DNA from 4 places in the Thermobifida alba genome. Region 1 is predicted to be linked to each of the others. Evidence: predicted binding sites of a transcription regulator. Region 1 holds the regulator's gene; each other region holds the start of a gene.
The links. The regulator HrcA, encoded in region 1, represses chaperone genes, less so after heat shock. The targets are predictions, from matches to a motif close to TTGGCACTCTCNNNNNGAGAGTGCCAA.

Region 1 (2,198 bases):
TCTGGACCTTGCGGGTGACGCGTTCGCGCACCCGCCCCTCGCCGGCGCAGTCGGGGCAGGGGTTGCGGATGACGGTGCCCTGTCCCGAGCACTGCGGACACGGCCGGGTGGTCATGACCTGGCCGAGGAAGGAGCGGGTGACCTGGGAGACCTCGCCCCGGCCGCCGCACATGTCGCAGGTCTCGCGGTGGCTCCCGCGCGCCGTGCCCTCCCCCTGGCAGGTGTCGCACACGACCGCCGTGGGGAAGGTGATGTCCTTGGTCACGCCGAACGCGGTCTCGGCGAGGTCCAGTTCGACGCGCACCTTGATGCTGCGCCCCCGCCGCATCCGGTCGCGTGCCGTGCGGGTGCCTCCCGCGGCGCCCCCGAAGAACGCGTTCATCAGGTCGTCGAACGGGAAGCCCGCCCCGCCGAAGCCGCCCGCTCCGCCGCCCGCGGCGCCGCCGCGCGCGAAGGGGTCGACGCCCATGTCGAACATGCGGCGCTTCTCCGGGTTGGAGAGCACCTCGTAGGCCTGGGCGACCTCCTTGAACCGCTCCTGCGTCTCCGGGTCGGGGTTGACGTCCGGGTGCAGTTCACGCGCGAGCCGGCGATATGCCTTCTTGATCTCGTCCTGGGTCGCGTCCCGGCGAACGCCGAGGATCTCGTAATAGTCTCTGGCCACTTACTGCCCCGCCAAGATCTGACCGACGTACCTTGCCACTGCGCGTACCGCTCCCATCGTTCCTGGGTAGTCCATCCGGGTCGGGCCGACGACCCCGAGCTTGGCCAGTGTCTGATCGCCGATCCCGTACCCCGCGGCAACGATCGACGTGGCCTGCAGGCCCTCGTGAGCGTTCTCCGCGCCGATGCGTACCGTCAGCATCGAGGCGTCGCCCATCTCACCCAGCAAACGGATGAGCACGACGTTTTCTTCCAGGGCTTCGAGGACGTCCCGGAGCCCGGCCGAGAACCCCATCGCGGCGAGGTTCGCGGTGCCCCCGAAGACGATCTTCTCCTCGTGCTTCTCGACGAGACTCTCCATCAGCACCGACAGCACCGACTCCGCCATCGGGCGGTCGTCTGCCGGAAGCTGGGCGGTGACCGTCGAGAGTGCCTGGGGCGCCTCGGTCAGCCACTTGCCGACGAGGGCCCGGTTGAGCGCCCCGCGCAGGTTCTCGACCACGTCGTCGGAGACCTCCGCGAGGCCGTCGATGACGCGCTGCTCGACCCGGCCGGTGTTGGTGATCAGCACCATCATGACACGCTGCGGACCGAGCGGCACGAGTTCGATGTGCTGCACGCACGACCGGGTCAGCGACGGGTACTGCATGATCGCCACCTGACGGGTCAGGTGCGACAGCAGCCGTACCGTGCGGGAGACGATCTCGTCGAGGTCGACCGCCCCGCCCAGGAACGTCTCGATGGCCCGCCGCTCGGCCCTGGACAGCGGTTTGACCGTGGAGAGCCGGTCCACGAAGAGCCGGTACCCCTTGTCCGTGGGGACCCTTCCCGCGCTGGTGTGCGGCTGGGCGATGTACCCCTGCTCCTCCAACGCCACCATGTCGTTGCGGATCGTCGCCGGGGAGACCCCCAGCTTGTGCCGCTCGACCAGTGCTTTGGACCCCACGGGCTCGTTCGTGGACACGTAGTCTTCGACGATGGCACGCAGCACCGCGAGTTTACGGTCGTCGAGCACGCGCTCACCTCCTGGCACTCCGTGGTCTCAAGTGCTAATTCTATGCGGCGGCACCGAGCAGCGTTATGTCCGCCCAGGCACGGTATCAACCGATACCTGCCCGGCTTTGCCTCCGCGCTCACCCCGTCAGGGGATTCTCCCGCGCTTCCGGCCCCGCCGACGCCGCCTGAAAGCCTCCCACGCCCCGGCGGCCACAGCCACTACACTCCGCCCCATGCCTCCCCACTCCAGGCGATACGGCGACGACGTCCTCTCCGGCGACTGGCGCCGCCCGAAACGGCGGAGCGTCCCGGCCGTCCCCGCCGAACGCGGACTGGTCGTCGAGACCGCCGACGGGGGGTTCTGCGGCGCGGTGGTGGCCTGGGACCGCGCCACCGTCACCCTGGAGGACCGGCACGGCCGGCGGCGGGTGTTCGAGACGGCCCCCGCGGCCTTCCTCCTCGACGGCCGACCGGTGACCCTGGTGCGCCCCGCACCGGAGAGGACCGGCCCCCCGCGCAGCGCCTCGGGTTCGATCCTG
Region 2 (2,198 bases), 2.0 Mb from region 1:
GGGACAGCAGAGTCTCGGAGACGGCGCGCGCGGCGGCGTCGATGCCCCTCTTCAGCAGGACGGGCGAGGCGCCCGCGGCGACGCTGCGCAGGCCCTCGCGGACCAGGGCCTGGGCGAGCACGGTGGCGGTGGTGGTGCCGTCGCCGGCGGCGTCGTTGGTCTTGGTGGCGACCTCCTTGACGAGCTGGGCGCCCAGGTTCTCGTAGGGGTCCTCCAGCTCCACCTCACGCGCGACGGTGACGCCGTCGTTGGTGATGGTCGGGGCGCCGAACTTCTTGTCGATGACCACGTTGCGGCCCTTGGGGCCGAGCGTCACCTTGACCGCGTCGGCGAGGTGGTTGACACCGCGCTCCAGCGCGTGCCGCGCGGACTCCTCGAATTCCAGGATCTTGGGCATTGGACTTCCTCGGGTTGTGCAGAGATCGACTGCGGCTGGCGCGCCGTGCCGGACGGCACGGCGCGACGACACGGAAAGCGCGCGGGCGGGTGGTCCCGCCCGCGCGCTGTCACACCTTGCTCGGAAGGATGTTCCGGGGCTTACTTCTCGACGATCGCGAGCAGGTCGCGAGCGGAGAGCACCAGGTACTCCTCACCGTCGTACTTGACCTCGGTGCCGCCGTACTTGCTGTAGAGGACGATGTCGCCCTCCTTGACGTCCAGCGGGATGCGCTTGTCGCCCTCGTCGTCCCAGCGGCCCGGGCCCACGGCCAGGACCTTGCCCTCCTGGGGCTTCTCCTTGGCGGTGTCCGGGATGACCAGACCGGACGCGGTGGTCTGCTCGGCCTCCAGAGGCTGGACGACGACGCGGTCCTCAAGCGGCTTGAGCACGATCTTGGTGGCGGTCGACACGGTGTGACCTCCCCCTTCAGAATTTCTGAACGATGAATGGCATGCAGACAAAAGGGACGACCACGGCGGCCTGCCGTCGCGGGTGCCAGACCAACCTCGTCGTGGTTAGCACTCTACCCTTGAGAGTGCCAATACGAAACAGTAGTAGGGCGCATCCGGGTCGTCAAACAACAGGTCACGGGGGAACGCGGAAGTGACGAACAGGCAGTTGGCAGGGTTTCGGGCGCTGCTCACCCCGGTGGGACGCCGTCTGCTCGACGAGGTCTCCCCGGGCGAGTCGGCGGCCGACCCGCTGCGGGCCGCCGACCGGCTGCGCCGCCACCCGGCGCTGACCGGGACCCCCCGCGACGCGGCCGCCGATCTGGTCAACGCGGTCCTGACCCAGGTCCGGCTGCGCGCCCGCGCCCGGGAGAAGTTCGGTCCGCTCGCCGAACGCCTCTTCTACACCCCCGACGGCCTGGAACAGGCCACCCGGGCCCCCCTGGCGGCCCACCGGGCGCGCCGCGTCGCCGAACGGGTCGACCGCGACGCCGCGCCGGTGGCCGACCTGTGCTGCGGGATCGGCGCCGACCTGCTCGCCCTGGCCGGAGCGGGACTGCCGGTGGAGGGCGTCGACCAGGATCCGCTCACCGTCGCCGTGGCCGAGGCCAACATCGCGGCCGCGGGCCTGGCCGGGCGGGCCCGGGTGCGCCTCGGCGACGCCACCGAGGTCCGCACCGCGGAGTACGCCGCGGTGTTCTGCGACCCGGCGCGGCGCGGCCGGCACGGACGGGTCTTCGACCCGCGCGCCTACTCCCCCGCCTGGGACACGGTCGTGGAACTGGCCCGCGGCGCCCCCGCCGGATGCGTCAAGGCCGCCCCGGGACTGCCGCACGAGTCGATCCCCGAGGGGGCGGCGGCCGAGTGGATCTCGGTGGACCGGGAGGTCAAGGAGACCGCGCTGTGGTTCGGGACGCTCGCCGAGGGCGTCGCGCCCCGACGGGCCACCCTGCTGCGGACCCGGCCCGACACCGGCGAGGTGGAGGTCACCACGCTGACCGGCCGCGGCCTGGCCGCGCCCCCGGTGTCGCGGCCCCTGCGCTACCTGTACGAACCCGACGGCGCGGTGGTCCGCTCGCACCTGGTCGCCGAGGCCGCGGCGGCCGTGGACGGCGCCCTCCTCGACCCGGCGATCGCCTACCTCACCTCCGACTCCCTGGTGCGCACCCCGCTGTGCCAGGTCTACGAGGTGCGCGAGGTCATGCCCTTCTCCCTGAAGCGGCTGCGGGCCGCACTGCGGGAACGGGGCGTGGGAACCGTGACGATCAAGAAGCGGGGCTCCGCGGTCGACGTGGAACGGCTCCGCCGCG
Region 3 (2,198 bases), 870 kb from region 1:
GCTCGGTGTTCTCCAGCTTGAGGCCGACCTCCTCGGTGATGACCTGGCCGCCGGTCAGCACGGCGATGTCGCCGAGCTGGGCCTTGCGGCGGTCGCCGAAGCCGGGGGCCTTGACCGCGACGGACTTGAAGGTGCCGCGGATCTTGTTGACCACCAGGGTCTGCAGCGCGGTGCCCTCGATGTCCTCGGCGATGACGACCAGCGGGCGGCCGGACTGCAGGACCTTCTCGATGACCGGAAGGAACTCGTTGTTGTTGGAGATCTTCTGGTTGGCGATGAGGATGTACGGGTCCTCCAGGACCGTCTCCATGCGCTCCAGGTCGGTGGCGAAGTAGGGCGAGATGTAGCCCTTGTCGAAGCGCATGCCCTCGGCGAGCTCCAGCTCCAGCCCGAAGGTCTGGCCCTCCTCGACGGTGATGACGCCTTCCTTGCCGACCTTGTCCATCGCCTCGGCGATGTACTCGCCGATCTGGGTGTCGCCCGCGGAGATGGAGGCGGTCGAGGCGATCTGCTCCTTGGTCTCGATCTCCTTGGAGAGGTTCGCCAGCTCCTCGCTGATGCGGGCCACGGCGGCGTCGATGCCGCGCTTCAGACCGACCGGGTTGGCGCCGGCGGCCACGTTGCGCAGACCCTCGCGCACCAGGGCCTGCGCCAGCACGGTGGCGGTGGTGGTGCCGTCACCGGCGACGTCGTCGGTCTTCTTCGCGACCTCCTTGACCAGCTCGGCGCCGATCTTCTCGTAGGGGTCTTCGAGCTCGATCTCCTTGGCGATGGAGACACCGTCGTTGGTGATGGTCGGCGCGCCCCACTTCTTCTCAAGGACGACGTTGCGGCCCTTGGGGCCGAGCGTCACCTTGACGGCGTCCGCGAGCTGGTTCATACCGCGCTCGAGGCCGCGCCGGGCTTCCTCGTCAAACGCGATCAGTTTGGCTGCCATAGAGTTCTAGTCCTCCCGAGACCGGGCTGATACGCGAGGGAACGAGCCGACGCCCGCGACGGATGGCCGCGGCGAACCGGCACCCGTCTGCCGGAAGTCGCGACCTCATCGTCTCGATCCGAGATTTAGCACTCACATCCTGAGAGTGCTAACGGTCTCTTTTTAGCACTCCCCGGATGCGAGTGCAAACGTCCGGCGCCTCCTCCCCGCCCTCGCTACCCGCAGGTCAGAGCGGCCCAAACAGATCCCCGAAAACTTTTGTGCGCCCCGGGAAAACGGTACGGCCGGAGCGCGACGCGCTCCGGCCGTACCGCACGGGTGTGCCTGCTCAGCAGCCGCCGGCGACCGCCGGGATGATCGACACCTGGACGCCCTGCGGGGTCTGGGTGTCCAGGCCGTCGGCGAACCGGACGTCCTCGTCGCCCACGTAGACGTTGACGAAGCGGCGGACGGCGCCGCTGTCGTCGAGGATGCGGGCCTGGATGCCCGGGTGGTTGGCCTCCAGGTCGGCCAGCACCTCCTTGAGGGTGGCCCCCTCGGCCGTCACCTCGGCCTGCCCCTTGGTGTAGGTGCGCAGAATGGTCGGAATGCGGACACTGACGCTCATCGCTGTGGACTCCTTGGTTGGTTTCGACGCGGCGGGAGGAATGGATCGGCGCCTCAGAGCAGCCCGGCGTCCTTGAAGGCGCGCAGCGACGGCTTGATCGTCGCGGTGACGCCGGTGCCGGACACGGCGTTGAGCGTCTTGAGGCCGTCCCCGGTGTTCAGCACCACGGTCTCGGCCTCGGGGTCCAGCGTCCCGGCGGCCAGCAGCTTGCGCAGCACACCGGTGGTGACCCCGCCCGCGGTCTCGGCGAAGATGCCCTCGGTACGCGCCAGCAGCCGGATCGAGTCGACGATCTCGGGGTCGCTGACGTGCTCGACCGCTCCCCCGGTGCGGCGGCAGACGTCGAGCACGTACGGCCCGTCCGCCGGGTTGCCGATGGCCAGCGACTTGGCGATGGTGTCCGGCTTGACCGGCTGGATCACGTCGTGGCCGTTCTCCCAGGCACGGGCCACGGGGGAGCATCCGGTGGCCTGCGCCCCGAAGACCCGGTACGGCTTGTCCTCGACCAGGCCGAGCCCGATCAGCTCCTGGAAGCCCTTGTCGATCTTGGTGAGCTGGGAGCCGGAGGCGATGGGGATGACAATCTGGTCGGGCAGGCGCCATCCCAGCTGCTCGGCGATCTCGTAGGCGAGCGTCTTGGAGCCCTCGGCGTAG
Region 4 (2,198 bases), 670 kb from region 1:
GGCCGCAGCAGTGCGGCCACCCCGGGGTCGGCCAGCCGCACCGGAGCGGCCACCAGGTCGGCGCCGTAGCCCGCCGCGGGCGGGTCGGCCAGCCGGGCCTCGGTGAGGATCTCCCCGGCGTGCACCGGCGACCGCAGCGACACCCCCTCCACGGGATGGTCCGGGGCCAGCGCCCCCTCGGGCGCCAGCGCCGCGGGAACCTCGCGGACGACGGTGTCCGCCCCGGTCAGCGGGGCGAGCCCGGACAGGTCACGGGAGGCGGCCAGCACCTCGACGGTGGGCGGGGCGGGGGGACGCAGCACCAGCAGCGCCCCGGCCGCCGCCACCGCTGCGGATGCCGCGGCCAACCGCCGCCGCCAGCGGTACCAGCGGAAGCGGAACGGGCGCCCGGAAGGGGTGGATGTGGTGTTCATGGGAGCCCACGCTAGGCGGGCCGCCGCAGCGTGTGGCAAGGCCGTCCACAGGGGGTCCTCGCGCCGTTGCCGCCGGGCGCGTCCGCAGGCGGCGGAGTCCACCGCGGCGGGGCGCAAAGGCGGCTCGGGGCGCCTCCCGGCCAAAGCAGCGTCAAGACTTTCCCGGCCCCTCGTGGCGGCACGGAGGAATCCGCCGCGTAACGGACACACTGCCGTAGAGGTTGCGAATGCGTCGTCGAGGTTCTGGAGGACCGCGATGGATATGCCAGTGGTGAACTCGTGCGAGGCGGACGCCTGCGTCTACAACATCGAACACTCCTGCCGGGCACTGGCCATCACCGTGGGCAGTGAGCGCAGTGCCTACTGCGACACCTTCTTCACCGACTCGTCCGCCAAGGGAGGCGACCCCGCCGCCACCGGCCACGTCGGCGCCTGCAAGATGGCCGCCTGCCAGCACAACGTCCGGTTCGAGTGCCAGGCCCCGGCCATCAGCGTCGGATTCACGGCGAACCACGCGGACTGCCTCACCTACGCACCGGCCTGATCCGTGCTCCGCTACCGCGCGGCCGGACACACCGCGAGGGCCGCTCCCGGTGCGGGAGCGGCCCTCGCGGACGGGCTCGGTGCGCCAGAGCGCGGATCAGGCGGCGGAGGCGGCCTTGGAGCTGCCGGAGTCGCTGGACGAGGAGCCGGACTCCGACGAGGACGAGGAGGACTCGGCCTTGGCGGACGTGTCGCTCTTGGCGGAGGAGGTCAGCGCGGAGCTGTTGGAGCTGGACGTGTTGTCGGTGCGGTAGAAACCCGACCCCTTGAAGACGATGCCGACCGCGGAGTACACCTTGCGCAGCCTGCCCTGGCACTCGGGGCAGGTGGTCAACGGATCGTCGCTGAAGCTCTGCACGACCTCAAGGTCGGCGCCGCACTCGGTGCAAGCGTACTGGTACGTAGGCACGGGTCCTCCTAGCTGGCACTCTCACCCGACGACTGCTAAATAGTACGCCGTCGGCCCACCTGGACGCGACAACGGGGGTGGTAACGCGGCCCGGGCCGCCCACCGGACAACGGAGCCCCGGAGGCCGGGCTCCCCACGCTACCGGGCCGTCGACCACACCACGCCGCGGCCGGGAGTCACCACCGCCCGCACCGGACGGTCGTGCGGTTCGACGGGCACCGCGTCCACCAGTTCGTCGTCGTAGACCACGGCCAGCGACAGCGCCTGCGCCCCCACGAGGGCCAGCACCCGGTCGTAGCAGCCCGCCCCCCTGCCGAGCCGGCGGCCCGCCGGGTCCACCGCCAGAGCCGGACAGACCAGCACACCGGCTCCGCGCACCGCGTCCACCCCGAGCCGCGGACCGGCGGGCTCGACCAGGCCGCGCCCGGCCGGTGCCAGCGACTCCGGGCCGGTGTAGGCGGCCCAGTCCAGCTCCCCGCTGTCCAGGAAGACCGGGAGCAGCACGCGGTGGCCGCGCTCGAACAGGGCCGCCACCAGCAGACGGGTGTCCGGCTCGGAACCCACCGCGTAGTAGGCCGCCACGGTGCTCGCGGAGGCTGTCGCGGGGAGCGCCAGCACCGCGTCCCGGATCTTCGCGCCGGCCGCGGCGCGCTCCCGCTCGGACCGCCCCCGGCGCGCGGCGAGCACCCGCCGCCGCAGGTCGCGCTTGCTCTGCGTACCGTCCACGAGGGGCCAGTCTGCCAGGTGCGCCCGCCGGACCGGACGGCGGCCGAGGTGAACCCCGGGCGACGCGACGCTGAAATGACGACGCGAAAACGCCGGTGACCGCGTGT

Region 2: groES (co-chaperone GroES) is a predicted target of HrcA. The motif match lies at 955-981, and genes of this name have one in related genera.
Region 3: groL (chaperonin GroEL) is a predicted target of HrcA. The motif match lies at 1,063-1,089, and genes of this name have one in related genera.
Region 4: FOF52_RS19745 (FmdB family zinc ribbon protein) is a predicted target of HrcA. The motif match lies at 1,378-1,404, and genes of this name have one in related genera.

What each region holds. Positions count from the first base shown of each region.
Region 1 covers NZ_CP051627.1:178,235-180,432, reverse strand. Annotated here, with positions in the region: gene dnaJ (molecular chaperone DnaJ) at 1-664, opposite strand, end outside; gene hrcA (heat-inducible transcriptional repressor HrcA) at 665-1,678, opposite strand; gene FOF52_RS00730 (DUF3097 domain-containing protein) at 1,893-2,198, shown strand, end outside.
Region 2 covers NZ_CP051627.1:3,048,606-3,050,803, forward strand. Annotated here, with positions in the region: gene groL (chaperonin GroEL) at 1-397, opposite strand, end outside; gene groES (co-chaperone GroES) at 538-849, opposite strand; gene FOF52_RS13420 (THUMP-like domain-containing protein) at 1,043-2,198, shown strand, end outside.
Region 3 covers NZ_CP051627.1:4,213,700-4,215,897, reverse strand. Annotated here, with positions in the region: gene groL (chaperonin GroEL) at 1-937, opposite strand, end outside; gene FOF52_RS18815 (MoaD/ThiS family protein) at 1,266-1,544, opposite strand; gene thrC (threonine synthase) at 1,598-2,198, opposite strand, start outside.
Region 4 covers NZ_CP051627.1:4,410,669-4,412,866, forward strand. Annotated here, with positions in the region: gene FOF52_RS19735 (SAF domain-containing protein) at 1-413, opposite strand, end outside; gene FOF52_RS19740 (DUF1540 domain-containing protein) at 670-957, shown strand; gene FOF52_RS19745 (FmdB family zinc ribbon protein) at 1,054-1,314, opposite strand; gene FOF52_RS19750 (5-formyltetrahydrofolate cyclo-ligase) at 1,504-2,091, opposite strand.